3 regions of the Agrococcus sp. TF02-05 genome follow, and region 3 is predicted to be linked to each of the others. Evidence: predicted binding sites of a transcription regulator. Region 3 holds the regulator's gene; each other region holds the start of a gene.
What was found. The regulator HrcA, encoded in region 3, represses chaperone genes, less so after heat shock. The targets are predictions, from matches to a motif close to TTNGCACTCGNNNNNNNCGAGTGCNAA.
Positions count from the first base shown of each region.

Region 1 (2,261 bases), on a different contig from region 3:
CGCTTCTTGATCTCGAGCTCGCCGATGCCGAGCTGCCGGAGCCGCTGCGCGATCCTCCGCTCGTCGAGCGGCAGCACCTCGCGCACGCGGAACGCCTGCGCGAGCGGCGTCTCGACGAGCGCGTCGCCCGTGAGGTAGGCGATGCCCTCGCTCACGCTCCGCGCGCCGAGCCGCTCGGCGAGCGTGCCGATGAGCTCGGCGCGGATGACCGAGCCCGCCGGCTCGAAGAGCCACTCGCCGAGCTCCCCGGGCTCCGGATGCGTCGGCGCACCGACGAGCTCCTCCGCTGCGCCGTTGCCGAGCACGAGGGCGCTGCGCGGCGCGGCGGGACGGGCCAGGGCGCCCGTCCACACGACGGCCTCCACGGTCTCGAGGCCGTCGGTGACCCACTGGTGCTCGGCGTCCGGCGGCAGCAGGGTGCGATCGATGCCCGGCGCGAGCTTGACGCCCGCGGGCTGCGCGGCGGCGCGCTCGAAGACGCGGTCGAGCGAGGGCGACCAGTCGGCGGGGTCGCGCAGCCGGCTGGCGCCGTCGCGCCGCGCGGGGTCGAACCAGAGCGCCTCGGCGTCCGTCGCCGTCTCGAGGGCGTCACCGTGCACGACGGTCGCGTGCCACGGGGCGAGGTTGAAGGCCGCGATCGCCGCCGTCGCCTCGTCGCGCTCGACCGCGGTCACCTCGAGCCCGAGCGTCGCGAACGCGAGCGCGTCGGCACCGATCCCGCACCCGAGGTCGGCCACCGAGACGATGCCGGCCGAGCGCATCCGGCCCGCGTGGTGCGCGGCGACGCGCAGCCGCGTCGCCTGCTCGAGACCGGCCTCGGTGAAGAGCATGCCCTGCGCGAACTCGCCGAACTTCGCGCGCCCCCGGCGCCGCAGCCGCGCCTGGCTCAGCACGGTCGCGACCAGCAGCGGGTCGTGCCCCTCGGCGCGCAGCCTCGCGACCTCCCGCACGACGTCGGCGGCGCCGCCCAGGCCCGCCTCCGCGCGGTCGAGCAGCGCGAGGCCCTCCTTCGACAGCAGGAGTCGCAGCGCATCGGCGTCCATCGCTCTCATCCAACACCACGCACTGCCCGCGGGTCCCGGGCGGTTGGCACTCATGTTGACCGAGTGCCAACTCTCGGCCTAGTCTTGGAGCGGCGCCCGGCATGACCGGGCGCGCCCCAGAGTCTGACAAGAAAGAGGCAACCGTGTCGGTTTCCATCAAGCCGCTCGAGGACCGCATCGTCATCAAGCAGGTCGAGGCAGAGACGACCACTGCAAGCGGTCTCGTCATCCCTGACACCGCCAAGGAGAAGCCCCAGGAGGGCGAGGTCGTCGCGGTCGGCCCCGGCCGCGTCGACGACAACGGCAACCGCGTGCCGATCGACGTGACCGTCGGCGACAAGGTGCTCTACTCGAAGTACGGCGGCACCGAGGTCAAGTTCGGCGCCGACGAGTACCTCGTGCTCTCGGCTCGCGACGTGCTCGCGATCGTCGAGCGCTGAGCCACCAGCACTGACGACAGCGGCGGCGCCCCTCCGGGGGCGCCGCCCTTCGTGATCGAGGGGGACGATGCCCGAGCAGCGCACCACCGGCGTCTGGTACGCCGTCTTCGCCTACGCCTTCTGGGGCGTCGTGCCCGTCTACCTGCAGCTCACCAAGGGCATCGACGGCTTCGAGCTCATCGGCTGGCGGGTGCTCGCCTCCGTCGTGGTCGGCTTCGGCCTCGTCGCGATGACGCGCGGCTGGGCGCGGATGCGCGCGACCCTCCGCAACCGGCGCGACACGTGGACGCTCGTGCTCGCGGGCCACGCGGTGCTCGTCAACTGGACCGCGTTCATCGTCGCCGTGCTCTCGGATCGCGTGCTCGAGACGAGCCTCGGCTACTTCCTCAACCCGCTCGTCTCGGTCGTGCTCGCGGTGCTGTTCCTCGGCGAGCGCCTGCGGCCCGCGCAGTGGGTCGCCGTCGGCCTCGGCGCGATCGGCGTGCTCGTCATGGTCGTCGGCTACGGCGAGGTGCCGTGGTTCGGGCTCGCGGTCGCGCTCTCGTTCGGCGTCTACGGCCTCATCAAGAAGCGCGTCGGGGGATCGGTGGATGCGCTCACGGGCTTCACGATCGAGACCACGGCCGTGATCCCCGCGTCCCTCATCATGCTCGGCATCGCGGTGAGCATCAACGGGGTGACGGTCGGTGCCGCGGGCGCGCCCGGCATCTGGGCGACCGTCGGCCTCGGCCTCGTGACGGCCCTGCCGCTGCTCGCCTTCTCCGCCGCGGCGCGCCGC
Region 1 is NZ_JAGEKO010000004.1:398,757-401,017, reverse strand. It holds gene JQT67_RS05770 (class I SAM-dependent methyltransferase) at 1-1,043, opposite strand, end outside; gene groES (co-chaperone GroES) at 1,187-1,483, shown strand; gene rarD (EamA family transporter RarD) at 1,551-2,261, shown strand, end outside.
Region 1: a site for HrcA is predicted at 1,087-1,113, ahead of groES (co-chaperone GroES). Genes of this name have one in related genera too.

Region 2 (2,261 bases), on a different contig from region 3:
TCGGTGTTCTCGATCTCCGAGCGGATCTGGCGCACGCGGCCCGCGATGGCCTCGGCCTCGCCGGCGCCCTCGACGATCGTCGTCTCGTCCTTCGTGATGACGACCTTGCGCGCGCGGCCGAGCAGGTCGAGCGTCGCGCTCTCGAGCTTGAGGCCGACCTCCTCCGAGATGACCTGGCCACCCGTGAGGATCGCCATGTCGGCGAGCATCGCCTTGCGGCGGTCGCCGAAGCCGGGGGCCTTGACGGCGACCGACTTGAAGATGCCGCGGATCTTGTTGACGACGAGCGTCGCGAGCGCCTCGCCCTCGACGTCCTCGGCGATGATGACGAGCTGCTTGCCCGCCTGGATCACCTTGTCGACGATCGGGAGCAGGTCCTTGATGTTCGAGATCTTCGAGTTGACGATCAGGATGTACGGGTCCTCGAAGACCGTCTCCTGGCGCTCGGGGTCCGTCACGAAGTACTGCGACAGGAAGCCCTTGTCGAAGCGCATGCCCTCGGTGAGCTCGAGCTCGGTGCCGAAGGTGTTCGACTCCTCGACGGTGACGACGCCCTCCTTGCCGACCTTGTCGATGGCCTCGGCGATGAGCGCGCCGATCTCCTCGTCGGCGGCCGAGATCGAAGCCGTGGCGGCGATCTCCTCCTTGGTCTCGACCTCCTTGGCGTTGGCGAGCAGCTGCTCGCTCACCGCGGCGGTGGCCTTCTCGATGCCGCGCTTGAGGCTGATGGGGTCGGCGCCCGCTGCGACGTTGCGGAGGCCCTCGCGGACCAGCGCCTGCGCGAGCACGGTCGCCGTCGTCGTGCCGTCACCGGCGACGTCGTCGGTCTTCTTCGCGACCTCCTTGACGAGCTCGGCGCCGATCTTCTCGTAGGGGTCCTCGAGCTCGATCTCCTTGGCGATCGAGACGCCGTCGTTCGTGATCGTGGGGGCGCCCCACTTCTTCTCCAGCACGACGTTGCGGCCGCGCGGGCCGAGGGTCACCTTCACCGCGTCGGCGAGCGTGTTGAGTCCACGCTCCAGCCCGCGACGGGCCTCCTCGTTGAATGCGATCATCTTTGCCATTGCAGTTCGTCCCTCCTGGACGCTGTGGACGTTCATCTGGCACTCCGACGATAGGAGTGCCAGTACCCGAGTCTGGCACTCTCCCCTGTCGAGTGCAAGCCGCGGCGGAGGGCGCGTCAGGGCGCGGTCGGCGTGGGCGAGTGCGTGACCGCTCCGCCCTCCTGCGGCTCGGCGCTCGGGGCCGTGCCCACCGCATCCGCACCCAGCACGATCGTGATCGGGGTGCCCGTGACGCGGCCGTCCGAGAGCCGTGCCTCGCCGACGCCGAGGCCCTGCGCGAGGCCGCGCGCGATGGGCGCGAGCGACTCGTCGTCGTACCAGACGACCGTGCGCTCGACGTTGCCGCCCGTCGAGCCGCCGGTCGCGAGCACGTTCCAGCCCGCGTCCGAGAGCGCTTGCCCGACGCCCGCCGCGAGCTCGTGCTCGCCCGACTGGTCGAGGACGGTGATGGATGCGTCGACGCCGGGATCGATCTGGCCCGGGTCGGAGACGACCTCGGCGACCTCGCTCGCGACGGGCGCGGGCGGCGCCGACTGCGGGCGGAGCCGGTCGAGCAGGAAGAGGCCGATCGCGATGAGCACGATCGTCACGCCGAGCGCGCACAGCAGGATCACCCAGCGCGGCGTGCGCCGCGACGAGCTCGAGCGGTGGGCGCCGACGCGCTGCGTGCGGCTCATCGGCCCTCGCGCACGCGCAGCAGCCGCCGCACGAGCATCGGGTCGTGGTGGAGCGCCTCTGGCGTCTCGAGCAGCCCGTCGAGCACCTGGTAGTAGCGCGTCGTGGTCCAGCCGAACTCGGCGCGGATCGCGCGGGCCTTCGCGCCGCCGTGGCTCGTCCAGCGGCCCTCGAAGTCGAGCACCCGCCGGATGCGCTGCTCGCGCGCCGACTGCAGGTCGTGCGCCGACGCATCCGTCGACGACGAGTGCGCCTCCGGCTCGACGACGGAGTCGGCGGCCGCGAAGGCCACGGCGGCGGCGTCCAGCGCGGCGGAGTCGAGCGCCGCGGCGTCGTCGGCGGCCGGCGCGCTGGCGGGTCGCGGCTCGGTCGGCATGCTGCCGATCCTACGGGCGTCGCGGGGTTCCGCCCGCCGCGAAACACAGTCGGCGCAATGGTGCCGCGCGTACGCTTGCGGCATGACCGATTCGATCGAACGCTCCGACTCCGAGTGGCGCGAGGCCCTCTCGCCCGACGCCTACC
Region 2 is NZ_JAGEKO010000004.1:260,517-262,777, forward strand. It holds gene groL (chaperonin GroEL) at 1-1,064, opposite strand, end outside; gene JQT67_RS05115 (LytR C-terminal domain-containing protein) at 1,181-1,741, opposite strand; gene JQT67_RS05120 (DUF3263 domain-containing protein) at 1,738-2,115, opposite strand; gene msrB (peptide-methionine (R)-S-oxide reductase MsrB) at 2,198-2,261, shown strand, end outside.
Region 2: a site for HrcA is predicted at 1,101-1,127, ahead of groL (chaperonin GroEL). Genes of this name have one in related genera too.

Region 3 (2,261 bases):
GCGGGAGAAGACGTCGTGGTGGCGCACGTTGATCTCGAGGTAGAGCGTGCCGGCGGGGCCGCCGGCCTCGCCGACCTCGCCCTGGCCGGGCAGCTGGATGCGCAGGCCCGTGTCGACGCCCGCGGGGATGTCGACGGGGATCGTGCGCTCGGCGCGCACGCGGCCGTGGCCCGCGCACGTCGGGCACGGCTCGGGGATGATGCTCCCGTAGCCCTGGCACGCCGCGCACGGCTGCGAGGTGACGACGTTGCCGAGCAGCGACCGCACCTGCCGCTGCACGTGGCCGGAGCCGCCGCACATCGTGCAGCGCTGCGGGCTCGATCCGGGCGCGGTGCACGCGCCGTCGCACGTCTCGCACAGCACGGCCGTCTGCACGCGCAGCTCCCGGTGCACGCCGAAGACGACGTCGGCGAGGTCGAGGTCGAGGCGCAGCAGGCTGTCCTGCCCCGGCTGGCGCCGCGAGCGCGGCCCGGCCGAGCGGCCGCCGCCGAAGAACTGCTCGAAGATGTCGCCGAACCCGAAGCCCCCGGCCCCGCCGAGCGACGGGCCGCGGTCGTACTCCGCGCGCGACTGCGGGTCGCCGAGCACGTCGTACGCGTGCGTGACGTCCTTGAATCGCTCGGCCGCGTCCTCGCTCGGGTTGACGTCGGGGTGCAGCTCTCGCGCGAGCCGGCGGTACGCCTTCTTGATCTCGTCCTGCGTGGCGTCGCGCTCGACGCCGAGTGTCTCGTAGTGGTCGCTCACTCAGTCCTCGCTCAGCAGCCGCGTGAGGTAGCGCGCCACTGCGCGCACCGCGGCCATGTTCCCTGCGTAGTCCATCCGGGTCGGGCCCAGGACGCCGACGTGCCCCTCGCTGCCGTCGGCCGTGTAGGTCGAGGCGACGACCGCCGCCTCGCCGAGCGGCCCCGAGAGCTCGCGGCCGATGCGGGTCGCGACCTCCCCCTCGGAGCCCATCTCGTCGAAGAGGCGCAAGAGGGTCACCTGCTCCTCGATCGCGTCGAGCACGGGCGTCACGGTGCCCTGGAAGTCGCGCTCCTCCCGCACGAGGTTCGCGGCGCCCGCCATCACGATGCGGTCGCCGCCGGCCCCCTGCAGCATCTCGGTCAGCGCCTGCGCGACCGCGCCGGTCGCGGTCGCGATCGAGGCGGGGGCGGATGCGGCTGTCGACGAGAGGCGCTGGACGGCCTCGGCGGGCGCGAGCTCGGCGATCGTCTCGGTGAACGCCCGGCCGAGCACCGATGCCTGCTCGGGCTCGATGCGCTGCCCGACGTCGAGCAGTCGCTGCTCGACGCGGCCCGAGTCGAGGATGAGCACCGCGAGCACCTTCGACTCGGTGACCGCGACGAGCTCGACGCGGCGCACGGCGCCCGGGCGCCGGAGCGGCACCTGCACGAGCGCGACCTGGTTCGTGAGGCTCGAGAGCAGGCGCGCGGTGCGCGCGAGCACGTCGTCGCGATCGACCGACTCGTCGAGGAAGCGCGCGATCGCCTGGCGCTGCGCGGGGGTGAGCGGCTGCATGCGCTGCAGGCGGTCGACGAAGACGCGGTAGCCCTTGTCGGTCGGCACGCGGCCCGACGAGGTGTGGGGCGCGACGATGAGCTCCTCCTCCTCGAGGAGCGCCATGTCATTGCGGATCGTCGCCGCGGAGACGCCGAAGGCGTGCCGCTCGACGATCGACTTCGACCCCACCGGCTCCCGCAGGGCGACGTAGTCCTCGACGATCGCCCGGAGGACCTCGAGACCGCGATCCGAGACCATCCCGCGCTCCTTCCCCCCTGCTGGCACTCTCCAATGCTGACTGCCAATCCTACCGCGCCGCGACGCGCCGCGCCCGATCGCTCACCCGTTCTCCAGCCATCCCGGCGCACAATGGCCGTGCGGAACGTCCGCAGATCCTGCGGACCACTCACGAAAGGCACTCCCCATGTCCGACCCCAACGTGCCCCGCCGAGACGACCAGCACGAGCCGACCGACCCCTCGAGCGAGGGCTTCTCGGTCACCGACGAGCAGCACGCGGCCCCCAGCGCGCCCGCCGCTCCGGCGCTCGGCCAGCCGGCCGAGCCCTTCTCCGCTCCCGCGGGCGGCGCCGTGCCGAGCGCGCCCGGTCAGCCCGCGTTCGACTCCGACGCGAGCCGCGACTGGAGCCAGCCGCAGCCGGGCCAGCAGGGCAGCGCTCCCTTCGACCAGCCCGGGTACGGCCAGGGCGGCTACGCCCAGCCGGGCTACGGCCAGCCGGGGGGCCAGCAGCATGGCGCCCCCC
Region 3 is NZ_JAGEKO010000001.1:409,153-411,413, forward strand. It holds gene dnaJ (molecular chaperone DnaJ) at 1-744, opposite strand, end outside; gene hrcA (heat-inducible transcriptional repressor HrcA) at 745-1,758, opposite strand; gene JQT67_RS13605 (DUF4870 domain-containing protein) at 1,925-2,261, shown strand, end outside.